2 regions of the Mesorhizobium sp. C089B genome follow, and region 2 is predicted to be linked to the other one. Evidence: predicted binding sites of a transcription regulator. Region 2 holds the regulator's gene; the other holds the start of a gene.
The links. Region 2 encodes PhoB, which activates phosphate uptake and scavenging genes when phosphate is short. Its sites were predicted from a motif close to TGTCATNNANCTGTCAT; they were not measured.

Region 1: NLY44_RS08235 (bifunctional 2',3'-cyclic-nucleotide 2'-phosphodiesterase/3'-nucleotidase) is a predicted target of PhoB. The motif match lies at 12,974-12,990, and genes of this name have one in related genera.

Annotation. Positions count from the first base shown of each region.
Region 1 covers NZ_CP100469.1:1,619,747-1,634,158, forward strand. Annotated here, with positions in the region: gene NLY44_RS08170 (pyruvate dehydrogenase complex E1 component subunit beta) at 1-1,245, opposite strand, end outside; gene pdhA (pyruvate dehydrogenase (acetyl-transferring) E1 component subunit alpha) at 1,261-2,307, opposite strand; gene NLY44_RS08180 (FtsB family cell division protein) at 2,503-2,826, opposite strand; gene eno (phosphopyruvate hydratase) at 2,965-4,239, opposite strand; gene NLY44_RS08190 (glycoside hydrolase family 19 protein) at 4,774-5,922, shown strand; gene NLY44_RS08195 (hypothetical protein) at 6,032-6,154, shown strand; gene NLY44_RS08200 (PRC-barrel domain-containing protein) at 6,230-6,595, opposite strand; gene NLY44_RS08205 (dodecin family protein) at 6,680-6,883, opposite strand; gene kdsA (3-deoxy-8-phosphooctulonate synthase) at 6,980-7,858, opposite strand; gene NLY44_RS08215 (VOC family protein) at 7,855-8,727, opposite strand; gene NLY44_RS08220 (Dabb family protein) at 8,783-9,073, opposite strand; gene NLY44_RS08225 (hypothetical protein) at 9,188-9,322, opposite strand; gene NLY44_RS08230 (SAM-dependent methyltransferase) at 9,582-10,832, shown strand; gene NLY44_RS08235 (bifunctional 2',3'-cyclic-nucleotide 2'-phosphodiesterase/3'-nucleotidase) at 10,893-12,872, opposite strand; gene NLY44_RS08240 (NAD(P)/FAD-dependent oxidoreductase) at 13,014-14,279, opposite strand.
Region 2 covers NZ_CP100469.1:3,928,714-3,943,125, forward strand. Annotated here, with positions in the region: gene NLY44_RS19430 (ATP-binding cassette domain-containing protein) at 1-666, opposite strand, end outside; gene NLY44_RS19435 (sugar ABC transporter permease) at 679-1,995, opposite strand; gene xylF (D-xylose ABC transporter substrate-binding protein) at 2,140-3,180, opposite strand; gene NLY44_RS19445 (ROK family protein) at 3,447-4,682, shown strand; gene phoB (phosphate regulon transcriptional regulator PhoB) at 4,713-5,402, opposite strand; gene phoU (phosphate signaling complex protein PhoU) at 5,419-6,123, opposite strand; gene pstB (phosphate ABC transporter ATP-binding protein PstB) at 6,165-6,989, opposite strand; gene pstA (phosphate ABC transporter permease PstA) at 7,007-8,323, opposite strand; gene pstC (phosphate ABC transporter permease subunit PstC) at 8,320-9,780, opposite strand; gene NLY44_RS19475 (substrate-binding domain-containing protein) at 9,876-10,904, opposite strand; gene NLY44_RS19480 (PAS domain-containing hybrid sensor histidine kinase/response regulator) at 11,401-14,412, opposite strand, start outside.

The sequences.
Region 1 (14,412 bases), 2.3 Mb from region 2:
CGAGTTCTGCGGGAAACCTTCTTCCACCACGATCAGGCGGTTGGTCTTTTTCACGGAGGCAATGACGGTGTCGAGGTCGAGCGGGCGGATGGTCCGGAGATCGATGATCTCGGCATCGATGCCCATGCCGCGCAGCTCGGCTTCCGCCTTGATGGCATAGGTCATGCCGATGCCGAACGAGACGATGGTGACGTCCTTGCCCTGCTTGTGAATGCGCGCCTTGCCGATCGGCAGCACGAAATCATCGAGCTTCGGCACGTCGAAGGACTGGCCGTAGAGGATTTCGTTTTCAAGGAAGATGACCGGGTTCGGATCGCGGATCGCCGCCTTGAGCAGGCCCTTGGCGTCGGCAGCCGTGTACGGCATCACCACCTTCAGGCCGGGAATATGGCTGTACCAGGCGGCATAGCACTGCGAATGCTGGGCGCCGACGCGGGCGGCCGCACCGTTCGGTCCGCGGAACACGATCGGTGCGCCCATCTGGCCGCCCGACATATAGAGCGTCTTGGCCGCGGAGTTGATGATCTGGTCGATCGCCTGCATGGCGAAGTTGAAGGTCATGAACTCGACGATCGGCTTCAGGCCGGCCATCGCCGCACCGACGCCGACGCCGGCAAAGCCGTGCTCGGTGATCGGCGTGTCGACGACGCGGCGCGGCCCGAATTCCTGCAGCAGCCCTTGCGTGATCTTGTAGGCGCCCTGGTATTCCGCGACCTCCTCGCCCATGACGAAGACATCGCCGTCGCGGCGCATTTCTTCAGCCATGGCATCGCGGAGCGCTTCGCGCACCGTGGTCGAGACCATCTCGGTGCCGGCGGGAATATCCGGATCGGCGGCAGGTTTGGCCGCCGGAGCGGCGGGAACTGCCTTCGGAGCCTCGCCGGCATCCTGGGGAGCCGCTTTTGTACCTTCCTCGGCTGCATCGGTCCGCTGACCGCCAGCGGAAACGGCATCCTGGGTGGAGGCAGGCTTGCCGCTCTTTTCGACATCGCCTGCACTTTCACCGTCCTGCAGCAACACGGCGATCACCGCGTTGACCTTGACGCCTTCGGTGCCGGCGGGAACCACGATCTTGCCGATCGTGCCTTCATCGACGGCTTCGACTTCCATCGTCGCCTTGTCGGTTTCGATCTCGGCGATGACATCGCCGGCGACGACCTTGTCGCCCTCGTTCTTCAACCATTTGGAAAGATTGCCCTCTTCCATGGTCGGCGAGAGAGCGGGCATGAGAATTTCGATCGGCATGTCCTTGCCCTCCCGTTACAATACGATGTCGGTCCAGAGCTCGGACGGATCCGGCTCTGCGTCGTGCTGGGCAAATTCGGCGGCGTCGGCGACGATGTCGCGGACTTCCTTGTCGATGTTCTTGAGTTCGTCCTCGGTCGCCCACTTCTTGGCCGTCAGCCGCACCTTGACCTGCTCGATCGGATCATGATCCGAGCGCATCTTCTGCACTTCTTCCTTGGAGCGGTATTTTGCCGGATCCGACATCGAGTGACCGCGATAGCGATAGGTCTGCATCTCGAGGATGATCGGACCGTTGCCGGCACGGCACCATTCGGTCGCCTGATCGCCGGCGGATTTGACCGCACGCACATCCATGCCGTCGACCTGAATGCCGGGAATCTTGAACGATGCGCCGCGATGCGAAAAATTGGTTTCCGCCGACGAGCGCGACACCGAGGTGCCCATGGCATAGCGGTTGTTCTCGATGATGTAGATCACCGGCAGCTTCCACAGCGAGGCCATGTTGAAGCTTTCATAGACCTGACCCTGATTGGCAGCGCCATCGCCGAAATAGGTCAGCGACACATTGTTGTTGTCGCGGTAGCGGTTGGCGAAGGCGAGACCGGTGCCGAGCGAGACCTGCGCGCCGACAATGCCGTGGCCGCCGTAAAAATGCTTCTCCTTGGAGAACATGTGCATGGAGCCGCCCTTGCCCCTCGACAGGCCACCACGGCGTCCGGTCAGCTCTGCCATGACGCCCCGCGGTGACAGTTCCATCGCCAGCATGTGGCCATGGTCGCGATAGGCGGTGATCATCTGGTCGCCGTTGATCAGCGACATCTTCATGCCGGTGACGACCGCTTCCTGGCCGATATAGAGGTGGCAGAAGCCGCCGATAAAGCCCATGCCGTAGAGCTGGCCGGCCTTTTCCTCGAAGCGACGGATAAGCAGCATGTGCCGGTAGGCGGCAAGCTCCTCGTCCTTGGTGAAGTCGGCCGGCTTGGGGGCGGAAAGCCCCGTTGATTTGGCGGATGTCGATTTAACGGATTTGGCAGGCGCTTTTTTGGCGGCGGTGGCCATGCATCACTCCCTGTTGGCGTCTCTTCGCGGACACTAAAGCAGACCATGTCTGCTCCGGGGAGGATCAGCTCCTCCCCACCGATTGGAAGGAAGCTAACATGCGAGACCGTGTTTCGCCATGCAGAAAAACGCATGGCTGGCATGCGCCTAAACGCCCAGAATCATTAGAGATAACAGCGATTAACCGAAATTCGGTTATTTCGAATTGGCCGGCAGCATGATGGTGATTTCATCGGGCTGGGACAGATTGAGCGCCCGGCGTGCCTGCTCGTCGAGCATATCCTTTTCGAGCGTGCCCTCATGCAATAGCTGGACGCGCCGCTCCAGATCGATCCGGCGCGCCTTGATGGCATCGTACTTGGCCTGCAATTCGATGGTCTGCGCTTCGAGCTGATATTTGGAATTGATGCCGAACTCGCCATGATAGGCATGGAAGCCGAAATAGGCCAGGAACGCCACGCAAAGCGACGGGATGATCAGCCGGCCGGTGTTTCTCTGCTTGTGCTGGCGTGTCCACATGGTCGCAATCCTTTGACCGCCATTTGTCGCTCGATTGTGCTTAATGGACGGTTACGGACAGGTGCATTAGCCAGCGGCCGCAACGAAAAAGGGCGGGAAAATCCCGCCCTTCCATCGTTTTCGCCAGTTCGGCAGAATTTAGGCTTTGACCACCGACTTGCCAGCGTAGCGCGCCTGCTTGCCGAGCTCTTCCTCGATGCGGATCAGCTGGTTGTACTTGGCCATGCGATCCGAGCGCGACAGCGAACCGGTCTTGATCTGCCCGCAATTGGTGGCGACGGCGAGGTCTGCGATGGTCGAATCCTCGGTTTCGCCCGAACGGTGCGACATGACTGCGGTGTAGCCTGCCTTATGCGCGGTCTCGACAGCGTCGAGCGTTTCGGTAAGCGAGCCGATCTGGTTGACCTTGACCAGGATCGAATTGGCGACACCCATGCGGATGCCGTCGCGCAGCCGCGCCGTGTTGGTGACGAAGAGGTCGTCGCCAACCAGCTGCGTCTTGTTGCCGATCAAATCGGTCAGGTACTTCCAGCCCTCCCAGTCGTCCTCGGCCAGGCCGTCCTCGATCGAGATGATCGGATAGTCGGCGGCGAGCTTGGCCAGGTACTTGGCCTGCGCCTTGGGATCGCGGGTCTTCTTCTCGCCCTCATAGACGTAATTGCCGTCCTTGAAGAATTCGGTCGCCGCACAGTCGAGACCGAGCGCGATCTCCTCGCCCGGCTTGAAGCCGGCCTTCTCGATCGATTCCATGATGAAATCGAGCGCCACCGGCGCACTCTTCAGATTGGGCGCGAAGCCGCCTTCGTCGCCGACATTGGTGTTGTGGCCGGCACCCTTCAGCTTCTTGCGCAGCGTGTGGAAGATTTCGGAGCCCCAGCGCACACCTTCGCGCAGCGTCGGCGCGCCGACCGGCAGGATCATGAATTCCTGGAAATCGATCGGATTGTCGGCATGCGCTCCGCCATTGATGATGTTCATCATGGGCACCGGCAGCAAATGCGCCTTGGTGCCGCCGACATAGCGGTAAAGCGGCAGTCCGGCGGCTTCCGCCGCGGCCTTGGCGACCGCCAGCGAGACGCCGAGGATGGCGTTGGCGCCGAGCCGGCTCTTGTTGGGCGTGCCGTCGAGCTCGATCATGGTCTGGTCGATGTGGATCTGGTTTTCGGCTTCCATGCCGCCGATCGCCTCGAACAGCTCGCCATTGACGGCCTCGACCGCCTTAAGCACGCCCTTGCCGAGATAGCGGGCGCCACCGTCGCGCAGTTCGACGGCCTCATGCGCGCCGGTCGACGCGCCGGACGGCACCGCGGCGCGGCCCATCGAGCCGTCCTCGAGGACGACGTCGACCTCGACGGTCGGATTTCCACGGCTGTCCAGGATTTCACGCCCGACAATGTCGATGATGGCGGTCATTGCGATGTCCCCGATTGATCGATTGAAAGCGTCGCGCCCCTCTTAGCCAAAGTGCCGCAAAAGGCAATCAGGAATGGCATGAAATAATGGTGACGATCGCCCCTTGCGCTCAGGCCGTGGGGCATGGGCGACGCCATCTGAACGCAAACAGCCCGCCCTGACGTCATATGTCTGGCGCCGCATGGGGCGGGTGCCCTCCCCTTTGATCGCGGCAATCCCTTATCACAAAATACCAGGCGGCACACAAACTCCAGCCGATGATTCAAAAGAGGCTACCGCCAACGTGACAAACTTCACAATGCAGAGAATTCGAAGATGTTAGGGTCACATCTACAACGCGGACTATTTGACGACGACAGCGAAGTCAACAAACTTGAACTCTTTGGGGAGGCGGCAATGGCAGCGATTTCAGGAACTGGCTGGGAACTTCTTATTAGCCGCAAAGTCGAGCATATGAGGGGCACCAGACGCAGGACAGTTGGTGCCTATAAAGTCTTTCACAACGGCACGGCAGTAACGGGTCTATCGGGGTTCGTGTGTGAATCTCGCGGCCCAGGCGACAATTCCAAAGAAGACAATGGCAGGCGCATCGAGCCCGGCACCTATCCGCTGGCGACACAGGCCGGAGGCAAATATGTGACGATCGGCTACACTGGCGCCAAGACGCCACCCAAACCTGGACTCGAACTGCTGAAGACCAACAAGCGCACCGAAATCCTGATCCATCCGGGCGTCAATTTCCTGTCCAGCGTCGGATGCATCAACCCGACGAAGAAGGTGAGCGGTCCGCTTTCCGACATGGATTTCACGGAGAGCCGGACACGCGTAATCGCCCTCATCGACGATCTGAAAACCTTTGCCGGCGGTGGCTTCCCGAAAAGCAACGGCAAGCGAATTCCCAATGCTTCGGTGGTCGTCGAAGGCGAACCGGTGCTGTCGACCGAGAGTGTCGAGAGCGTGCTCGAAGCCGTTGCGGGCGATCCGAACAAGGGTTTGCCAGCAGCGGTCTTCCAGAAATTCGCGCCGAGACCGGCAAGCGGTTCCAAGCGAACAATCTATGACGGTTACATCGGCGCCTTTACCTCCGACAAAGGCCTCAAGACACTTGGCGATCATGGCGTGTGCAACAATTATGATCGGCTGATGCATTTCTTCGCTCAAGCGGCGATGGAAACCGGTGGCTTCACCCTCATTCGCGAATCCCTGACCTACACGACCGTGGCGGCAATCCGGAACGCATGGAGGTCGCGAGCCGCGGGCAAGACCGATCAGTGGATCGAGGACAACCTGCTGCGCAAGCCGCAAGCCCTGGGCGACTGGGCCTATGGCGGCCGCATGGGCAATGTGAAAGGAACGTTGGACGGCTTCAATTTCCGCGGCGGCGGCACGTTCCAGACCACCGGGCGCGACGCGTACACGGCCAAGGGCAAGCTCGCCAAGGTCGACCTCGCCAATCATCCTGAACTGATCGAGGATCCGCAGATTTCGCTGCTCGCAGCTTGCGCCGAATGGAAAGGGTCAGGCTGCAATGCCTTTGCCGATGCCGGCCTGATTAAAAAGATCTCGCGCGCGATCAACGTCGGCAACGCCAATTCCACCACGCCGGCCAATGGCGAAGCGGATCGGATCGCCTGGCATGAAAAGGTTTTCAAGGCGGTGAAGAATGCCGGACTCCTCGGCTGAGCATGCCTCGGATCACGTTCGACAACACCACGTCATCATAATTCAGAGATAACAATCTATGTGTCGATTAGGATGGTGATGCGCGGGGCGAAACAGGAGGAGTTTCGCCATGTCCGAGTTGAGCGGTATCGTGAGTTTGTTCCTGATCGCGGCGGCGTTCCTGACGTCGTGCGATACGCAGCAGCCGCCAAAGGCGGCGACGCAGCTGTCCACGCTTTACGCAGCAGAATAGAAACTGTCGGGTTACACTGAAAAGGCCCCCGTTTCGGAATTCGGGGGCCTTTACGTCAGGCGTCAGCGCAGCTGATCAATGCCAATACGGCGTGACCTTGTAGTAATCATAGGAAGCATCACGTGCGGCCTCGCCATCGGCGCCGGCCAGTTCATTGATCGAATAGGCGGGTGCTGCCTTCAGCTGCTCCTTCGAGAACGGCACGACATAGCCGCCCTTGTCCTCGTCATAGTCGAGGCTCGCCCACGGAATGGCGTGATACTTCTCGCCAATGCCGAGAAATCCACCGAACCCGATCACCGCGAACATGATGCCGTTCGACGTCTTGTCGAGCATGATGTCCTCGATGCTGCCGATGCTCGTGCCTTCGGTGTTGTAGACCGACGTGCCGATGACGCGCGAAGCGGCGATGGCTTCGGTGTGGCCTGTCTGGGTGGTCATGGCTGCTGCTCCTCATGTCGTTGATCGATACTTTGACAATGAGGGGCGCGGGCGAAAGTTCCCGTTTTTTCGAGCGGCGGGCGGTTACTCCGCGAGGATGAACGTCACCTTCATGTTGACGCGATAGGCCGCGATCCTGCCGTCCTCGACGACGATCTTCTGGTCCTGGATCCAGGCGCCTTCGACGTTCTTCAGGGTCTTTGAGGCGCGCTCAATCCCCTTCTCGATGGCGTCCTGAAAGCTCTTTTTCGACGACGACGTGATTTCGGTGACGCGGGCGACGGACATGGCTTCCTCCTGCCAAGACGCTCATTTGCAGCAGCGAGCCTACAGCCCGCTTATGCCTTCCACAAGCAGGGCAGCGCGCGCGCCATGCCGAAACCATCAGCCTCGGTTCAGGTCAGCAGCATTCTTGGCGATGCGGTCGAACGCCATCAGTCTTTCGAGCAGCGCCGGCATGTCCTTCAGCGGCAGCATGTTGGGCCCGTCGGAGGAGGTCGAATTGTCGGGATCCTGGTGGGTCTCTATGAACACGCCGGCGACGCCGACGGCAACGGCAGCCCGCGCCAGCGTCTCGACAAAGCGGCGCTCACCACCGGAGGAACCGCCCTGCCCGCCCGGCTGCTGCACCGAATGGGTGGCGTCGAAAATCACCGGCGCGCCGATCTCGGCCATCACAGGCAAAGCCCGCATGTCCGACACCAGCGTGTTGTAGCCGAAAGACGCGCCGCGCTCGGTGGTCAGCACATTGAGGTTGCCCGAACCGGTGATCTTGGCCACCACGTTCTTCATATCCCAGGGCGCCAGGAACTGCCCCTTCTTGACGTTGATCACCTTGCCGGTCTTGGCGGCGGCGACCAGCATGTCGGTCTGGCGCGACAGGAAGGCCGGGATCTGCAGCACATCGACATGGTGCGCTACGATCGCGCACTGCTCCTCGGTGTGGACATCGGTCAGAATGGGAAGCGAAAACGCCTTGCGCAACTCGTCGAACACCGGAAGCGCCGCGTCCATGCCGGCGCCGCGCGTTGCCGACAGCGAGGTGCGGTTGGCCTTGTCGTAGCTGGTCTTGTAGACGAGGCCGATGCCGAGCTTGCCGGTCAGTTCCTTCAGCGCGCCGGCCATGTCGAAAGCGTGCTGGCGCGATTCGAACTGGCACGGGCCGGCGATCAACGCCAAGGGCCCGCTGTTGTCGAAGACGACGTTGCCGACGGTTACCGACGAATTCGGCGCCATCGAATTGGGCCCTTGCGGCTTGCTCATGGGGTCTCCCGGAAGATGAAAGCCGCGCCCTGTCCGGATGCCGGCTGCACGACGATTTCGTTGCCCGCTATATCGTGCCCGACGGCGTTGTCTGCAAGCAGCCTCGCGACAGCGCCGACACTGCGGGCCGAAAAGACGATCGCGGCGAAGCGAAGGCCCGTCGGCGCGCCAGCCGAAATGCCGAAGCGCGCGGTGAAAGCCGCAGGATCCAGAACGGTCAGACGCGCATTCGGCAGGTCGAAGACCGCGCCGCTCTGCTGCTCCGAGCCAACCACTGTCGAGATCAGGCTGATCTGTGTGGAAGGCGCGTCGCTGACCGCGACGATTTCGGCAATGCCGGTCACGCCGTTGGCATGGGCCTGCAGTGCCGTACGGTCGATTTGAGGGGCGTTGATCCGCTCGCAAGCGAACAGAAAGGCGTCCGTCGTCTCGGCGCCCGCGGCGAAAGCCAGTTTGAACGAGGCCATGTCGCTCTTTCCGGCCGTATCGGTGAAGGCGCGGGAAAAGCTCAGCACGTCTCCCGCCGACATACCGGCCGAGACATAGCGCGCATGATCCGCATCGGCGTCGTCGGTGGCCAGCACTACGGCGGAAAAGCCCTCATCGCCCAGGCTGGCGCGATAGAGGCGGTCGCGCGCGACAAAGACATTGCCGCCGGCGATCGCACTCGCTGCCACCTGTTCATTCCCAACCGCCAGCGGTTCGAGATAGGTGCCGTCGGCAAGGAAGACGCAGCAATTTTCAGTGCCGAAGGGATGAATGCCGGTTGGCGCGACGACGAAGCCAAGCGATGTCAGCCGCGCCCGCGCCACGGCGAGGCTCGCCGTCGGCAGCACCAGGTGGTCAAGCGGATGGGTCGTGCTGGTCATGCCGGCGCGGTGTGCATCATTCCCGAAATTGCTTCAAGGCCTCTTTCCGGCCCGATCAGGCCGTCGCCACGACATCGGCCGAATAGCGCAATTCGCGCAACGGTTTGACCCGGCTGGTCGTCTCGGCATAGAGCGGGTGCGCCTTGTAGGCGGCAAGCGCGGCATCGTCCTCGAACTCGGCATAGACCACCACGTCGATCGCATCCGACAGCGGATCGACCTTGGTGTTGAGCGTCACCTCGAAGTGGCTTGAATGCGGGATCTTGCCCAGCGTGAGCAAGCCCGTGCGCACGGCCTCGACATCGTCCTTGCCCCGCGCGCTGAAGAAAACGATATGCCGGATCACGCCTGCCTCCACGTTCGATTTGCGGGCATGTTTTGTGTGAGCGGGACCGTCGCGTCAACCGCCACGATGTCGCGCCCGGCAACGCCGGCAGGCGACTTTGCAGAGGCGCAAAAGCTAGGCTTTGCCGGTGACGTAGCGCACGACGCGCGACATTTCCCTGACCGTCGTGTCGAGATAGCGGCCCTGATTATAGAGGCCATCCCAGATCAGGAAAAAGGCGATCGCGGTGATGACGATGACGTAACGCATGGCTGAAACTAACGTATGTGGCTGTTCCTAACCATAGCGATTTCACCGGCGGTCGCTCGCCCTCACCGATTCTGGCCCCAGGCACGCCACCTGGGCCAGTGCCGGGCACGGCTTGCCTCTTGAAGTTCCGGTCGATGCGGTGGAAGATTGTGGCGAAAATTTAAGCAGGCTACGGCGTTCGCGCCTGGCGAATGAAAGTGGAGGATGTGGAGGCCGGCAGATCTTGCGCCGCCCCCGCGGAAGTCCAGGGGGGTGTGAGATGGCTGTCAGGGAATACAAAGGCATCGGCGACGCCATCAGGCTGGACGAACTCAATTTCGCCGAGATCGTCAAGGGCCTGCCGGCCAAGGCGCGCATGGTGCTGTCGGCGGCGATGAAATTGCCGCGCGGTTCGCTGAAGGTGAGGATGCCGGATGGCCGGGCGGTGCTTGTCGGCGGCAACGGACCCGGGCCGGATGCCGAGCTGGTGTTGAAGAACTGGCGCCTGCCCGGCCGTGCCTTTTCCGGCGGCACCATCGGCGTTGCCGAATCCTACATGGACGGCGACTGGGAAAGCCCTGATGTAACCAGCTTCCTGGAACTGTTCGTCGTCAACTCGGCCGTTGGCGAACGCATTGCCGGCGGCGCCAGCTGGCTCATCAACACGGTCCAGCGCATCCGCCACTGGTTCAACGAAAACACCCGCACAGGCTCGAAGCGCAACATCTCGGCGCATTACGATCTCGGCAACGCCTTCTACAAGCAATGGCTCGATCCCAGCATGACCTATTCGTCGGCGCTCTATGCGACCGGCGCCAACGACCTGGAAAGCGCTCAGGCCGCCAAATACCGCGCGCTGGCCAAGGATACGGGTATCGGCAAGAAGGACCATGTGCTCGAGATCGGCTGCGGCTGGGGCGGTTTTGCCGAATTTGCCGCGCGCGAGATCGGCTGCCGCGTCACCGGCCTGACCATCAGCCGCGAACAGCACGATTTCGCCAAGGCGCGCATCCAGAAGGCGGGACTGTCTGACAAGGTCGACATCAAGCTGCAGGATTACCGAGACGAAACGGGCACTTACGACCGCATCGCCTCGATCGAGATGTTCGAGGCGGTCGGCGAAAAATATTGGCCGGTATTTTTCGGCAAGATGAAGGCATGCCTGAGGCCCGGCGGCACCGCCGGCCTGCAGATCATCACCATCAACGAGGCCGCTTACGACACCTATCGGGCGCGGCCGGATTTCATCCAGCGCTATGTCTTCCCAGGCGGCATGCTGCCGACGCCGTCGATCCTGAAGACGCTGGGCAGCGACCATGGCCTTGCCCATCTGCGCGAGCGCGTCTTTCCGGACGACTATGCCCGCACGCTTGCCGAATGGCGCAACCGCTTCTGGGCGTCGTGGGAAAAGATCGTCCCGCTCGGCTTCGACGACCGCTTCAAGAAGCTTTGGGAATTCTATCTCCACTATTGCGAAGCCGGCTTCAGGGCCAGCTACATCGACGTGCGCCAAGTGGTCTACAAGGCCTGATCCGAAGCGTGATTGAGCGGGCGTATGCCCGCTCGTTTTCCCTGTTAGCTGCACGTTGCCTCAAAGCAGGATGCGATACTTCGCAAACCCGGATTCGCCCTCGCCGGCCGGCTCGATCTTGAGCGATTTCACTCCCGATATAAAATCCTTCGCTTTGGGGCCGGTCTCGAACACGACGCTGGTGCCGGGCAGCGGCGTGAACGACCAATTGTCGTCGGCCGAGGGATTGATCGTGCCTTCGCTGACGACGTAGCGCACGATCACGTCGCGGTTGGTGTCCGGCGCCTCGTAGATGATCTTCGAGGCATTGATGTCGGGGAAATTGCCGCCACCGCCGGCGCGGTAATTGTTGGTGGCGACGACGAATTTCGCTGCCGGATCAATAGGCTTGCCGTCGAAGCTGAGGCCGACGATGCGGTTCGAGCCGGCATTGGCGACGCCACCCTTGGCATCGTATTTCGGCAGCTGCGACAGGTCTATTCCGTAGCTGACGCCATCGATCACATCGAAATTGTAGGACGGGAATTCGGTGTCGATGAGCGCCTGGTCGGCCTTGCCCGGCTCGATCTTCCTGAAAATGCCGGCCGACATTTCCAGCCATTCCTTCACTTGCGCGCCGGTGATTTCGACGGCGCGCACCGTGTTCGGATAGAGATAGAGGTCGGCGACGTTCTTGATGGCGAGGTCGCCCACCGGCACGTCGGTATAGTAGTCGGCGCCGTTGCGCCCGCCGGCCTTGAAGGGTGCTGCCGCCGACAGCAGCGGCACATCCTTCCACTGCGTGCTCTTCAATATGTCCTTGAGGTACCAGCTCTGCGCCTGGTTGACGATCTGCACCGACGGATCGTCGGCGACCAGCGCGAAATAGGAATAGAGCGGCGCCGAGGTCTTGCCGACCGGTCGGCGGACATAGGCAAGTGTCGCCTCATGGTCCGCCTTCAGCGCATCGACGACGCGCTGGTCGTCCGCCACCGTCGGCTTGTTTGCCTTGTCGACGCGCTGGTAGATCGGCCTTGCCTCCGATGTGGCCGAGGCTACGCGCCATTTCGATCCGTCCCGTTCCAGAAGCAGATCGATCAGTCCCATATGCGAGCCCCAGAAACCCCCCATCACGGCGGGCTTGCCCTGCAGCGTGCCTTTCTCGGTGTCGACGCCTTCGAGCGCCTGAAAATCCTTCTTGCCGGGGAAGACCAAATGCTGATGGCCGGTGAACACCGCATCGATGCCTTCGACGCCGGCGACGAAGAAGGAGGCGTTCTCCATGCCGTCGCCCTGCTTGATATCGATGCCGGAATGCGAGAGCGCGATGACGATGTCGGCGCCCTCCTCCTTGATCTGCGGTACCCAGCCCCTGGCCGCCTCGACGATATCGCGCGTCCTGACATTGCCTTCCAGGTTCTTCAGGTCCCAGACCATGATCTGCGGCGGCACGAAGCCGATGATGCCGATCTTGATCGGCTGCTCGGCGCCCGACCCGTCCTTGATCTTCTTGTCGAGGATGACATAGGGCTTGAGGTAGAGCTTGTCGTCGCGCGGGTTGGCGGCAAGCTCGGTGCCGCGGATCAGATTGGCGCAGACGAACGGGAAATTGGCCCCGGCCAGCACCTTGTCGAGGAACGACAGGCCGTAGTTGAACTCGTGATTGCCGAGCGTCGAGCATTCATAGCCCAGCAGGTTCATGCCCTTCATGATCGGATGCAGATCGCCTTCCTTGAGGCCCTTCTCATAGGCGATGTAATCGCCCATCGGATTGCCCTGCAAAAGATCGCCATTGTCGATCAGCATCGCATTGGTGGCTTCCTTGCGCACCGCCGCGATCAGTGAGGCCGTCCGCGACAGGCCCATCGTGTCGTTGGCTTTGTCTGCGTAGTAGTCGTAAGGCAGCACATTCACATGGATGTCGGTGGTCTCCATAATCCTCAGATGCGCCTGATTGGCCTGCGCGCGGGCGGAAAACGGATGGAGCATGATCAGCGCCCCGCTGGCGGCCGTACCGGCAAGAAAACTACGGCGGGAGACGGGGTAATTGAGATGCGGCATTGGTTTTCCTTCCCAGCGACGTGACAAGATCCCAGCCCCGGGCGGAAGCTTCGCGCCGAAAACCGGCCATGTCCATCGGGAAGTCAGTCGATCAGCAAAAGGTGACGGCTGGATGAATATCCTTGGCCGCGGTTGAGAACCTCAGCCCTTGTCATCGTCGCCCTGGGTGATCAGCCGCGCGCTGCGCTGGCCGGTGAAATAGATCCATAGCCAGCTAAGCGACACCGAGAGCCGGTTGCGGAAACCGATCAGGAAGTAGATATGCGCCACGCCCCACAGCCACCAGGCAAGCCATCCCGTGAGCTTGATCGAGCCGAAATCGATCGCGGCTGCCCACTTGCCGATCGTCGCCAGGTCGCCGGCATGTTTGTAGCGGAAAGGCCGCGGCGCGCCATCGCCGGCCAGCCGCGCCCTGATCGTCGCGGCGACATGCTTGCCCTCCTGCTTGGCCGAGGGCGCCACGCCGGGCACCGGTTTGCCGTCCGGCCGCAAGACATGCGCGGTGTCGCCGATGACGAAGATTTCAGGACTGTTCGGCACGGTCAGATCGGGCTCGACCATTACCCTGCCCGCCCGGTCCACCGGCGCGCCCAGCCACTCTCCCGCGGGGGAAGCCGCCACGCCGGCGGCCCACAGGATGGTTCGCGCCGGCAGATGCGTATCGCCAAAGACGACGCCTTCGGCATCGAGGCGCGTGACGGCGCGGCCAAGCTCGACCGTGACGCCCCGCCGCTCCAGCGCCTTGCGCGCATAGTCGGACAGCTTTGGCGCGAAATTGGCTAGGATCCTGTCTCCGGCCTCGACCAGCACCACACGCGCCTCACGCGTGTCGATGTTGCGGAATTCGCCGCGCAGCGTTTCATGCGCGAGTTCGACAATGGTGCCGGCAAGCTCCACGCCGGTCGGGCCGCCGCCGACGATGACCAGTGTCAGCAGTGCCTGGCGCTTGGCCGGATCGGTCTCGCGCTCGGCCTGCTCGAAGGCGAGCAGGATGCGCCGCCGAATGGTGGTTGCGTCTTCGAGCGTCTTCAGCCCGGGCGCGAAAGGCTCCCATTCGTCGTGGCCGAAATAAGCATGACGCGCGCCGGTGGCGAGCACCAGCGTGTCGTAGGGAACAGAACTGCCGTCCTCAAGCAGCACGCGTTTGCCTGGACGGTCGACGCCGGTGACGTTGCCGAGCAGGGTCGTCACGTCCTCGCGCTTGCGCAGCAGATGACGGATCGGCCAGGCAACTTCCGAGGTCGCCAGCGAGGTGGTCGCCACCTGGTAAAGCAGCGGCTGGAAAAGGTGATGGTTGCGCTTGTCGACCATGGTGATGCGCACGGGTGCGCCGGCCAGCGCCCGGGTGAGTTCGAGACCGCCGAACCCTGCGCCGACGACAACGACATGATGGCTGGTTTCACTCATCGCATTCACCCCTGTTTGTCTCTCTTTATCTAGTGATTTTTGTGCACCGCAACAATGTCGCGGCGCGCTAGACTGCCGCGCGTAAGGCTGCCCAGGACTCGTCGCCGGATGTCGCGAATGCCTATGTCGGCAA
Region 2 (14,412 bases):
CATTACGCAGACCCGGTCGGCAAGCTCGAACACGTCGTGAATGTCGTGGCTGATCAGGAAAATGCCGATGCCGTCGGCCTTGAGCTGCTTTACCAGTTCGCCGACCTGCGCCGTCTCCTGCGGCCCAAGCGCGGCCGTCGGTTCGTCCATGATCAGGATGCGGGCGTTGAACAGGATGGCGCGTGCGATCGCCACCGACTGGCGCTGGCCGCCCGATAGCTTGATCACGGGCTCCTTGAAGCGCTGGAAGCGCGGATTGAGCCGGCCCATCACCTTGCGCGCCTCGGCCTCCATGGCGACATCGTCGAGTGTCCCCCACGCGGTCATCAGTTCGCGGCCGAGGAAGAGGTTGGCGGCAGCGTCGACATTGTCGGCCAGCGCAAGCGTCTGGTAGATCGTTTCGATGCCGTATTTCTTGGCGTCGCGCGGATTGGAGATCGAGGCCTCCTGGCCGTTGACCAAGATCTGGCCGGCATCGCGCTTGTAGGCGCCCGACAGGATCTTGATCAGCGTCGACTTACCGGCGCCGTTGTGGCCAAGCAGCGCCACCACTTCGCCCGGGAAAAGATCGATGGACGCATCGTCGACGGCGCGAATGCCACCGAACGCGATCGAGATGTTGCGCATGTCGATCAGTGGCGTACCGGTGGGAGCAGTTTTTTCCATAATCGTTCCTCCCTAGACGCGCTTGCGGTAGACGGTGTCGAGCCAGACGGCGATGACCAGGACAGCGCCAACGACAATGCTCTGCAGCGGCGAGTCGATGCCGAGCAGCACCATGCCGGATTGCAGCGACTGCATCAGTAGCGCGCCGAGCATGGCGCCCATCACCGTTCCGGCGCCGCCCGCGAGCGACGTGCCGCCGATGACAGCGGCCGCGATCACCAAAAGCTCGTCCAGTGTGCCCAGCGCATTGGTTGACGCATTGAGACGGGCCGACGAGATCGCCGCGCTGATTGCAGCCAGCACACCCATGATCATGAACACCTTCATGGTCACCCAGCGCGTGTTGATGCCGGCGAGTTCCGCTGCCTCCGGATTGCCCCCGATGGCGAAGACATAGCGGCCGAAACGCGTGCGCTTGGTGATGAACGTCATGATGATGCCGACAATCACCGCCATTAGCACCGGTATGGCGATGCCATGCGCGATGAACAGCCCGCCTTCGGGAACGGTGATGCCGTTCTGCTGTGCGTACTGGCGCACGATGCCGATCGGCCATGGATAGGAATTGGCGATCCACACGGCGCCGAGGATGGCCGCGCAAGTGACCACGCCAAGCAAGGTCTCGGCCCAGACGGGGCGCAGTGGAAAGCTGAAGCGCTTGCGCTGTGAGCGACCGTTGAGCAGCGCGAAGGCGACCGCCGCGCAGGCGACGATGCCGACGATCCAGCTGGCAGCGGCGCCAATCGAGCCGCGTGGTCCGCCGCCCATCAGCTGGAAGGTGGCGTCGAGTGGCGCGACCGTGCGCCCGCTGGTGATGAGCCATGCCATGCCACGCCAGACCAGCAGGCCACCAAGCGTCACGATGAAGGCCGGAACCTGCATATAGGCGATGATGAAGCCCTGGAACGCGCCGATCAGCAGACCAAGCACCACGCCGGCGGCAAGCGCGACGACCCAGAGCCAGGGGTTTCCAAGCTGGAAGCCGATGACGCGAATCAGGAATTCGGCCTGTGCCACGCCCATGATCATGCCGATCACGCCTTCGACGGAGCCCACCGAAAGGTCGATGTTGCGCATGACGATGACCAGTACCATGCCGGTCGCCATGATCGCGACCGAGGACGTCTGCACCGACAGGTTCCAAAGATTGCGCGGCGTCAGGAAAAGCCCACCCGACAGGATATGTATGCCGACCCAGATGACCAGCAGCGCGCCGACCATGCCGAGCATGCGCGTGTCGAGCTCGGTCGCTTTCAGGAACCGGGCGACCGCGCCGAGTTCAGACGCTCGTGCCGTATCGGCCTGCGGATTTGAGGTCGTGTCGGTCATGATGTCCTCCAGCGGCTTGCCGTCTGGCGCGGATGCCGGACCACAGCCTAGAAGTTTGCCGCCGATGGCGGAAACACACAATTCTCGTAGAGAAAACGCCGCGGCTTGACAGCCGCGGCGCCTCATTTCTTCAAGTCGTCGAGATCAGTTGCAAGCCGCGACGCTGCCGGCGGCGACGCCTGTGCAGACTTCGTCCTTCTTGATCCAGCCGGCGTCGATGACGACGTTGAGGTTGTCCTTGGTGATCGCGACGGGGGTCAGGAACAGCGACTTGACGGTGTTGCCGCCAGGCGTGGTGAAGTCCTTGGCGCCGGCAATGTCGCCGGTCTTCTTGCCATCGGCAAGCTGCGAGGCGATCTCGGCGGCGTTCTTGCCGAGTTCGCGCGCGTCTTTCCACACCGACACCGTCTGCGTGCCGAGCGCGATGCGGTTCAGGGCGGCATGGTCGCCGTCCTGGCCCGAGACCGGAACCGTTCCGGCAAGGCCCTGCGCCGTCAGCGCGGCGACAACGCCGCCGGCGGTGCCGTCATTGGCCGCAACCACGGCATCGACCTTGTTGTCATTGGCGGTCAGGAACTGTTCCATGTTCTTCTGGGCGTTGGCCGGCAGCCAGCCATCGGTATAGGCCTCGCCGACATTCTTGATCTTGCCCGAGTCGATGGCTTCCTTGAGCACTTCCATCGAGCCCGAGAACAGGAAATCGGCATTCGGATCCGAGCCCGAGCCCTTGATGAAGACATAGTTGCCTTCGGGCTTCGCCTTGAACACTTCGCGGGCCTGCATGCGGCCGACTTCCTTGTTGTCGAAGGTCAGGTAGAAGACGTCCTTGTTCTCGATCAGGCGATCATAGCCGACGACCGGAATGCCTTCATCCAGCGCCTTCTGCACCGCCGGGCCGATGGCCGAGGCGTCCTGCGCCAGGATGATCAGCGAGTTGGCGCCCTGCGAGATCAGGCTTTCGACGTCGGTCAGCTGCTTGCCGGGATTGGACTGCGCGTCGGCCGAAATGTACTTGTCGCCGGCGGCTTCGATCGCCGTTTTCATCGCCGCCTCGTCGGTCTTCCAGCGCTCTTCCTGGAAGTTCGACCACGACACGCCGATGACCTTGTCCTTCGCCTGCGCGACCGACATCAGCGCCAGCGACATGGCGACACCCGCCAGCATGGCGGCTGCAAATCTGTTCATTATAACCCTCCCTGCGCCGCCCACGGCGCGACAAAACCGGCCCGAAGGCCTGCACAAAGAGGCTCCATTTTTTCGAGCCTCGAAAAAATACTGGTTCAATGATAAGGCACTGTCAACATCGATTATGATGGATTCTGATGGCGTTGCCGAATTTTTTCGAGCTCCGCAATAAACAATGACAGGGCTGCCGGCGTCTGCCAATATTTGGCTGGTGCCGTCGAACGCCTTCACTATCATGAGGCGCGAGGAGGCCGGGAGGAAAACAAATGTCGGTTGGGATCCGCCACGACGATCTGCGCCGTCGCAACCGTGCGATGGTGATTTCGGCCGTGCGCCGGGCCGGCCAGCCGTCGCGGACCGAGATTGCGGCGACCACCGGCCTCAGCCATTCGACGATATCGGCAATCTCGTCTGATCTAATTCAAGAAGGCATCCTGATTGAAGGCAAGCCTGGCGAGACCGGCTCGCTGAAACGCGGCCGGCCGCAGGTCGGCCTTGGCCTCAACCCGGAAGCGGCGGCGGTCATGACCGTGGTGCTGTCGCTGAACTTCCTCTCCGTCACCGTCATCGACTATGCCGGCCAGGTGGTCGCGGAAGAACAGCGCCGGCTCGACACGCTGACCATGCCGCGCGACGAGCTGATCGGCGAATGCGTAGCAATCGTCGGGCGGCGTCTCGCGGACCCGGACCTCGATGTCCAGAGCATCGCCCGCATTGCCATGGGCATCCAGGGCATCACCGATTCGCAGGCGCGGGCCATGCTGTGGTCACCAATCACGCCACTGACCGACATTGCCTTCGCCGACATGTTGGAAGCGGAATTCGGCATTCCTGCCACCATGGAGAACGACTGCAATATGATGGCGGTGGCCCTGCAATGGCGCCAGCCCGAGCGCTACCGCGACAATTTCATCGCGATCCTCTTGTCGCACGGCATCGGCATGGGGCTGGTGCTGAAAGGCGAACTGTTCACCGGCACCCATTCCTCGGGCGGCGAGTTCGGCCACATGATCCACCGTCCGGGCGGCGCGCTCTGCCGCTGCGGGCGGCGCGGCTGCGTCGAGGCCTATGCCGGAAACTACGCCATCTGGCGCAGCGCCAAAATGATGAGCGAAGATGCCGAGCCGGTCGATATCGGCGACGCTGATATGCGCGCACTCGCCGCGCGCGCCCGCGAAACCGATGGCCCGGAGCGCGAAGCCTATCGCAAGGCCGGTGAGGCGCTCGGCTTCGGCCTCGGCAGCCTGTTTGCGCTGATCGACCCGGCGCCTGTCGCCATGGTTGGCGTCAGCGCCGCCGCCTTCGACCTGATCGAGCCGGCATTGCGCGAAGCGATCGCCCAGACCGCCGGCGGCCAGCACTCGAAATCGATCTCCTTCGACACCGAGCCCAACGAGCTGCCGCTGATCCGCGAAGGCTGTGCCATGCGCGCGCTCGGCTTCGTCGATCAGGAGATTTTCGCGCCGGGCATTCAGGCCAAATCCGGCAAGCATGTCGCCTGAATGGCCGGCAACGGCGCGACGCGCAGCATCCTAGTCTTCCCTGATCGCGTAGCCGGCGCCGCGAATGGTACGGATGACATCCGGCATGCGGCCGTTGTTGACCGCTTTGCGTAAGCGCCCGACATGGACGTCGACGGTTCGCTCGTCGATGTAGATCGTCTCGCCCCAGACATTGTCGAGCAGCTGGCTGCGCGAGAACACGCGGCCGGGATGGCGCATCATGAATTCGAGCAGCCGGAACTCGGTCGGTCCGAGCCTGATCTCGCTCTTCTTGCGGTAGACACGGTGCGACTCGCGGTCGAGCACGATGTCGCCGACCTTGAGCACGCTGGACAGCACTTCCGGCTTGGCCCGGCGCAGCAGCGCCTTCACGCGCGCCATGAACTCCGGCGTCGAGAATGGCTTGACCAGATAGTCGTCGGCACCGGTGGACAGGCCGCGCACGCGATCGCTTTCCTCACCGCGCGCGGTCAGCATGATGATCGGCAGCCGCTCGGTTTCGGGCCGCACTCTAAGCCGCCGGCAGAGCTCGATGCCGGAAACAGCGGGCACCATCCAGTCGAGCACTAGGAGATCGGGCACGTTTTCCTGCAGGCGGATCTCGGCCTCGTCGCCGCGTGTCACCACCTCTACGTGATAGCCTTCGGATTCGAGGTTGTAGCGGAGGAGCACGCCTAGTGGCTCCTCGTCCTCCACGACCATGATGCGTGGCGCGATCATAGGCAGTTCACCCTCATCAGGCCGGCGTGGCCATCGCCGTCTCGTCCTGCTTCGGACGATTGGCGGGCAATTGCTGGCCGGTCAGCACATAATACGCATTTTCGGCGATGTTGGTGACATGATCGCCGATGCGCTCAAGATTCTTGGCGCAGAACAAGAGATGCGTGCAGGCGGTGATGTTGCGAGGATCTTCCATCATGTAGGTCAAGAGCTCACGAAACACGGACGTGTATTTGACGTCGATGCGCTCGTCGTCATTCCTGAGTTTTGCAAGAGCTGCCGCATCGGTGGCGGCATATTCCTCGACGACGCCTTGCACCTGGATCAGCACCAGTTGCGCCATGGCATCGATGGAGTGCGAGAGGTCGCGCGGCGTGACGCTCAAGCCCACGGTGCCGACGCGTTTGGCGATGTTCTTGGCGAGGTCGCCGATGCGCTCGAGGTCGCCCGCCATGCGGATCGAGCCGACCACGGCGCGCAGATCGTTGGCCATCGGCTGGCGCTTGGCGATCAGCGTGATGGCGCGGTCGTCCAGTTCGCGCTGGCGCGCATCCATGATGGCGTCGTCGGACACGACACGCTGTGCCAGCGCATTGTCCGAATTGAGCAGCGCCCTGGTCGAGCCGCTGACCATCGAGCCGGCCAGATCGCCCATGTCGCGGATCAGCTTACTGATCTGCCCGAGCTCTTCATCGAAGGAGGCGACGGTATGTTCACCCATGGTCTTGGTCCTCGTGCCTGAAAATTCACCCGCCGGACGGCTCAGCCGAAGCGGCCGGTAATGTAGTCCTGGGTGCGCTTGTCGTCGGGGTTGGTGAACATCTTGTCGGTGGCGCCCTCCTCGACGAGATAGCCAAGATGGAACATCGCTGTACGCTGCGACACGCGCGCCGCCTGCTGCATCGAGTGGGTGACGATGACGATCGTGTAGTTCTGGCGCAGTTCGTCGATCAGCTCCTCGACACGGGCGGTGGCGATCGGATCGAGCGCCGAGCAGGGCTCGTCCATCAGGATCACCTCCGGCGACACGGCGATGGCGCGCGCGATGCACAGGCGCTGCTGCTGGCCGCCGGACAGGCCGGTGCCGGGCTCCTGCAGGCGGTCCTTGACCTCGTTCCAGATCGCAGCCTTCTTAAGGCTCTGCTCGACGATCTGGTCCATGTCGGACTTGCGCTTGGCCAGGCCATGGATGCGCGGGCCGTAGGCGACGTTCTCGTAGATCGACTTCGGGAACGGGTTGGGTTTCTGGAACACCATGCCGACGCGGGCGCGCAGTTCGACGACATCGATGTTCTTGTCGTAGATGTCGTCTTCATCGAGCGTGATCTTGCCGGTCACCCGCGCCGAATCGATGGTGTCGTTCATGCGGTTGAGGCAGCGCAGGAAGGTCGACTTGCCGCAGCCGGACGGGCCGATCAGCGCCGTCACCTGGTTCTGGCGGACGTCGAGATTGACGTCGAACAACGCCTGCTTCTCGCCGTAGAAGACGCCGACCTTGTCGCCGCGCATCTTGATGACTTCGTTCGACTTGGCGTTCATTTTGTCGCCCACTGCATTCTCAAGGGACTGTTCGGTCATGATGTTCATACCAAATTGCCTTTTTTCTACCAGCGCCGCTCGAACCGGCGCCGGAGCACGATCGCGGTGATGTTCATGGCCATGAGGAAGACGAGCAGGATGATGATGGCGCCGGACATGCGCTCGACAAAAGCGCGCTCAGCCTCGTTTGCCCACATATAGATCTGCACCGGCAGCGCGGTCGCCGGATCGAAAGGCGTCGCCGGATAATCGGCGACGAAAGCGACCATGCCGATCAAGAGCAGCGGTGCTGTCTCGCCGAGCGCACGCGCCAGGCCGATGATGGTGCCGGTAAGGATGCCTGGGGCGGCAAGCGGCAGGATGTGGTGGAACACCATCTGCATCTTGGAGGCGCCGAGGCCGAGTGCCGCCGAGCGGATCGACGGCGGCACCGCGGCGAGGGCGGCGCGCGTGGCGATGATTATGGTCGGCAATGTCATCAAGGTCAGCACCAGGCCGCCGACGAAGGAAGCCGAGCGCGGCATGCCGAGGAAGTTGATGAACACGGCAAGGCCAAGCAGACCGAAGACGATCGACGGCACCGCCGCGAGATTGTTGATGTTGACTTCGATCAGGTCCGTAAAGCGGTTCTTCTTGGCGAATTCCTCGAGATAGATCGAGGCGGCGACGCCGATCGGCAGCGCCAGCAAAAGCACGATCACCATCATGTAGAACGACCCGATGATGGCCACGCCCATGCCCGACGTCTCGGGCCGGCTGGAGGCGCCATAGCTGAACAGGCCGGTGTTGAAATGCTCGGCCATCGCGCCTTCGGCCTTGAGTTTGTTCATCCAGTCGATCTGCTGGTTGGACACCTTGCGGCGCGCTTCATCGACGCCGAGGTCGATCTGGCCCTTGAAGGCCGAGTCGAGATTGGCGGCAGCCAGGATGTCGACATCGCGCGTCGTGCCGATCACCGACGGATCGGCGGAGACGATGTCGCGCAGCTGGACCCGCGCGCCTTCCGACAGGAAGCCCTTGAGCTTCAGCATCATCGGCTTGTTGGCCGGATCGATGCCGAGCTTGGCCACCAGCGCGTTTTCGGCGAGCTTGGGATAGTTCGCCTTGATCAGCACATTCGGGTCTGTGGCACGCTTGTTCGAGGGGTCGATGACCTTCTCATCGAAGGTGATCGGAAGCGTCACCGTCGTCTGCCAGAAGGCGGTGTAGCCTTTCGAGACGATGGTGATCAACATGATGGCCAGGAACGCCAGGCCCACCGAGATCGCAATCACGCCATAGATGCGGAACCGGCGTTCGGCGGCATAGCGCGCCTTCAGCCCGATGTCGCGGCGCGGACGCGCGACGGCACCCGCCATCGTGTCCAGGGGGATGTCGGTCATTCGTACTGCTCCCGGTACTTGCGCACGATGTAGAGGGCGACGATGTTCATCACCAGCGTCAGCGCGAACAGCGTCAGGCCGAGCGCGAAGGCGACCAGCGTCTGCGGCGAGTTGAACTCGAGATCGCCGGTCAGTTGGTTGACGATCTTGACGGTGATGGTCGTCATCGCCTCGAACGGATTGGCCGTCAGATTGGCGGCGACGCCCGCCGCCAGCACGACGATCATCGTCTCGCCGATGGCGCGCGACGCCGTCAACAGGATGGCGCCGACGATTCCGGGCAGCGCGGCCGGCAGGATGACCCGCTTGATCGTCTCGGAGCGCGTGGCGCCGAGGCCGAGCGAGCCGTCACGCATTGCGCGCGGCACCGCGGTGATGATGTCGTCGGACAAAGAGGACACGACCGGGATCAGCATGACGCCCATCACCAGACCGGCGGTGAAGATGCTCTGGCCCTGGATGAAGGGCGAGCCGCCGGTGAGTGCCGCCGACAGGTCGCGCAAGAACGGTCCGAGCGTGACAACGGCGAAGATGCCGTAGACGATGGTCGGAATGCCGGCCAGCAGTTCCAACGCCGGCTTGACCACCGAGCGCACACCGCGCGAGGCATATTCGGACATGTAGACCGCCGACATCAGCCCGACCGGCACTGCCACCAGAAGGGCGACGGCGGCGATGTAGAGCGTGCCGGCAAGAAGCGGGATCAGGCCGAACTGACCCTGGCTGCCGCCGGAACCGGCGGCGGCGAAACGCGGATCCCACACCGTGCCGAAGAAGAAGCTCATCGGCGACACGCTCTCGAAGAAGGTGATGGTCTGGAACAGCATCGACAGCACGATGCCGACCGTGGTCAGGATGGCGATGGTCGAGGCCGCAAGCAGCCCCCACAGCATCAGCTTCTCGACGTTGTTGCGCGCCCTGGCGCGCGGCGCGATCTGCCTCAGCGCATAGAAGGCGCCGGCGACCGACAGCGCGAAGGTCAGCACGGCGCTGAACAGGCCGAGCCGGTCCTGGACCTGGTTCGCCTCGACCGCGATCGGGATCATATAGTCCTGGGTGTCACTGGCCAGTGCCACGCCCTTGGCGGCGAGCAGCGGCTGCAATTCGGCGAAAGTAGCGGGAAGTGCGGTATCGCCATCGAGCCGGCGCAGGCCCTTGGCCAGGCTCTTCACCAGGCTGGCGTCGAGCGCTTCGCTGGCCACCTTTGTGTCGGCGGTGCGCTCGGGCAAAGCGGCATGGATATGCCGGTCGAGATAGAAGGAAGAGCCGATATCCCAGACGGCGAGCAAAAGGACGGCAGGCAGGACCGCGAGCAGAAAGGCCCACCAGCCATGATAATGCGCGCGCGAATGCGGCTTGACCTTGCCGGTATCCTGCGCCGCTGCGCGCTGGCGGCCGACCACAAAAGCGACCACGCCTATGGCGATGACTATGGCGAGTACGAGCAAGGACGACATCACCCACCCCAGGGAAAATTCAGATCGCCGCAGCCGTTGCGGCAAGCGGCGAAGTCAGGGCGCGGAGTTCATCCGCGCCCTGATCCGTCCGTTGATTACATTGTCTTTCCAGCGGCGAAGGCGTCGCGCTGGCCCTGACGTTCGGCGTCGGGAGCGGAAACCAGGCCGTACTGGGCGAGCGGGCTTTCCGGGCCGATCATCTGGTCATCAAGGAAGAACTCGACATATTCCTTGAGGCCGGGAACGACGCCCAGATGCGCCTTCTTGACGTAGAAGAACAACGGCCGCGACACGGGGTACGTGCCATCGGCGATGGTCTGCGTCGAAGGCACGATGCCTTCCACGGTAGCGACCTTCAGCTTGTCGGCATTGTTCTCGTAGAAGGCGAGGCCGAACACGCCAACGCCGGTCTTGTTGGAGTCGATGCGGGCCAGCGTCTCGGTGTAGTCGCCGTCAATGTCGACAGCCTTGCCGTCTTTGCGGATGGCGATGCAGGTCTTGCCGATTTCCTTGTCGTCGGCGATGCCGGCAGCCTTCAAAGCGGCCTTGTCGCAGCCGGCGTCGAGCAGCTTGGTCTCGAACACTTCACGGGTGCCGTGCTTCTCACCCGGGATATAGGCGGCGATATCCCAGTCGGGCAGCTTCGGATTGACCTGGTTCCACTTGGTGTTCGGGTTGTCGACCAGCTTGCCGTCGACCACCAGCTTGGCGGCGAGCGCCTTGTAGATGTCGGCGGGAACCAGCGCCCAGTCCGGACCCTTGATGTCGGTGGCAAAGACGATGCCGTCATAGCCGATGCGGACTTCCTGGACGTCCTTGACGCCGGCGTCGGCGCAGGACTTCAGCTCGTCCTTCTTGATCGGGCGCGAGGAGTTGGCGATGTCGATCGTGTCTTCGCCGACCCCCTTGCAGAACTCCTTGATACCGGCGCCACTGCCGCCGGACTCGACCACCGGGGTCTTGAAGCTGGTGAAGGTTTCGCCGAACTGCTCGGCGACGATCTTGGCGTAAGGCAGCACGGTCGACGAACCGGCGACCTGGATCTGGTCACGCGCAGCGGCGACACCGGACGATGCGGCGAACGCTACCGCCACGGCCGATGCCGTAACGAGGAATTTCTTCATGTGGCCTGCTCCTGTTCGGAAGATGGTCTCTTGGCGCCCTCTTCAAACCGGCGCCCGCTGAGGCCAATAGCCTTCGATTATTACAGTCGCATGACAGTTTCGTGTCAGCCCGGTAACGTCGCACAGACGCCTCGTGAGCCGCAGCCTTTAAGCCGGTTTGTGGGGATGGAAGTTGCCGCTGGAATCAGACGCTTGCGCGATTCGTGCTGGCATCAAGTCCCGGCAGATCGCAGGCCGCGATGCCGAGAAAGAAAAACCGGACGGGAGCGCGTTGCCCGTGGCCAGAGCGAATCTTGGCCGAGCCATCGCCAAAAACAGGTCCGTTGGGGTAGATTCGACGCTGTTTCTTGTCGGCGGTCGCTTGCTCCCGCCCGTAACTGAATGAGCGGTTTCGTTGCGACCATTGTCCTGACTGGGCGCCAGCTTTGATATGGTGCGATCGCACCATAGCCTTGGCTGTTGCGGCGCGGCCGAATCCCGGCGGCGCCGCAGGTTGCTATCCAGCGTCTCGTTGGGCTTCGCCTGATATGCCGACCCAGCGCTCGACCTTTTCGAGCAGCGCCCTGGGGCTGATCGGCTTGGGCAAATAGTCATCCATGCCGGCTTCCAGGCAGCGCTCGCGGTCGCCCTTCAAGGCATGCGCGGTGACGCCGACGATCGGGATATGCATACCCGTATGTTCTTCAAGCCGGCGAATTGCGGCGGTGGCCTCGAGCCCGTTCATCTCCGGCATCGAGACGTCCATCAGGATCATGCGCGGATTAAGCCGGCCGAAGGCATCGAGCGCCTTGCGCCCGTTGCCGACGATTTCGAAACTGTAGCCGGTTTCGCCGATTATCTGGGTGAACACCATCTGGTTTACTTCATTGTCCTCCGCAACGAGGATGTCGAGCCGGCGTTCATCCCCGGCGGCCCGGGCGCGGGCACGAACCGGCGGCGGTTGCAGCAGGGCCCGTTCCGAGGCAGCGAGCGGCGGCTTTGCCGGCGACGGTTCGTTCCTGCCGCCGCCGGAACCGCTGCTTGCCGCCGGCAGCACACGGCCGCCCGTGATATTGTGATGGTGGCGCTGGATGGTGGCGACCAGCGTTTCCAGAAGCACCGAGGAGCGCGCCGGCTTGATCAGCTGGGCGTCGATGCCGAGATCGCGATAGCTGGTGTTGGCGAGCGACTGGTCGACCGAAGTCAGCATGATGATCGGCGTGTCGGCCAGCCCTGCGGTGCTGCGCACGACGCGCGCCATCTCGGCGCCGCTCATCCCCGGCATCTGATAATCGAGCACGACGCAATCGACCGGCACGCCGTAGGCAGCCGCGGCGACCAGCACCTTGAGCCCTTCGGGTCCGCTTTCGGCGGCGCAGGAATCGAAGGTCCATGACGCCATCTGCTCGCTCAGGATCGATCGGTTGACGGCATTGTCGTCGACGATCAGCACCCGTGAGCCGGTCACGTCGACCGGCATGATCCGCCGTCCGGTCTGTTCCTCGGCCCTGGGCAATGTCACGGTGAACCAGAAGGTCGAGCCCTTGCCTTCGGCGCTCTCGACACCGATCTCGCCGCCCATCAACTCGACCAGCCGCGAGGTGATGGCGAGCCCGAGCCCCGTGCCTTCGTGGCGTCTGGTCGACGAGGTGTCGGCCTGACTGAATTTTTCGAAGACGAGCTTCAGTTTCTGCTGCGGAATGCCGATGCCGGTGTCGGTGACCGAAACGGTAAGCTTTGTCCCCGTCGGCCCCCTTTGTCCGGTCACGTCGACCAGCACGTGGCCTTCGTCGGTAAACTTCACCGCGTTGCCGACCAGATTGGTGACGATCTGCCTCATGCGACCGACATCGCCGACGAACAGGCTTTCCAGGCCCGGCTCGACGCGCACGATGAGCTCGAGGTCCTTCTCCTTGGCGCGCGTCGATATCAGCGTCGCCACATCCTCGATCGCTTCGGGCAGGTTGAAGGGCGCAGGGTCGAGCACCAGCTGTCCGGCATCGATCTTGGAGAAGTCCAGTATGTCGTTGATGATGGTCAAGAGCGCGTTACCCGATTTGACGATGATGTCGGTGAACGTCTTCTGCTTGGGATCGAGGTCGGATTTGGCCAGCAACTCGGCCATGCCGAGTACGCCGTTCATCGGCGTGCGGATCTCGTGGCTCATATTGGCCAGGAATTCCGACTTGGCGCGGTCGGCCAACACGGCGCGCTGGCGCGCCTCGCGCAGTTCGGCCTCGCGCAGCTTCAGTTCGGTGATGTCGGTGGTCGACCCAATCAGATAGAGCGAACCGTCGGACGCGATCATCGCGCCCTTGCGGGCGAACTGGTGGCGCACGCTGCCGTCGGCAAGCGTCACCGTTTCCTCGATCTCCTGTGTATCGCCTGTGCGCAGCACGGCGAGATCGCTGTTGACGAAGGCTTCGCCGTCCTCGCCGAAAATCTCGATGTCCGTCTTGCCGATCGCGTCTTCCCTGCGGAGGCCGGTGAGGTCGCACCAGCCCTTGTTGACGTAGAACTGCCTGAGGTCGGAGCGCTTGGCGTAGATCGACACCGGCACGTTGTCGATGAGATTGCGGAACACCTCGTTCTCGCGCATGCTCTCTTCCAGCGCCTGCTCGCGTGCCTTGACGTCGGTGATGTCGGTGCTGGAGCCGACCAGGTGCACCGACCCATCGAGCGCCACCAGCCGGCTCTTGCGCGTCATCAATTGCCGCACCGTGCCGTCGCGATGGGTAACGGGCTCCTCGATCTCGCGGCCGCGGCCGGTGACGACGACCTGGGTGTCGTCATGGGCGTAGGTTTCGGCGTCGTCTATGCCGAAAAGCTGGAGATCGGTTCGGCCGATGACCTCCTCCTTGGGGATGCCGGTCAGCGCGCACCAGGCCTTGTTGACGAATTCCATGCTCAGATCCTGCGCCTTGATGAAGGCGGCGACCGGCAGTTCGTCCATGACGTGGCGGAACAGGTCGATCTGGCGCATGCTTTCCTGCAGCGCCTTTTCGCGGCTCTTGATCTCCGAGATGTCGACGCGCACGCCGATGAAGGTGCCGTCCTCGGTGCGCATATCGTAGACCTGATACCAGCGGCCGTCGGGATTGCACCGTTCGTAGGAGGAGTTCGGCAGGCGGTAGCGGGCGAGAATGGCATCCAGCCAGATGTCTCGATCGCCGTCATAGAGCTTGTCGGTCTCCGGATCGCCACTGAAGCGGAAATATCCCACGGAATGTCCAAGTTCCAACGCCTCGCGGAAGGTGCGGCCGGGCTGCCATGCCGGTTTCAGCGCCGGCAGCGTGTCCTGCAGCTTGCGATTGGCAAAGATGAACTTGTCGTCGCGGTCATAGATGATGACGGCGGCCGGCAGCGACTCCAGCACCGTGGCGAGGTTCTTGCGCGCGTCCTCGGCCTCGGTCTCGCGGCGCTTCATGTCGGAAATGTCGAACAGGAAACCGGCGACATAGTTGCGGCCACTGGGCATGCCGACGCGGTTCTTGCGCACGATGCGCGAGCGGCTGGCGCCCTCGGCGTC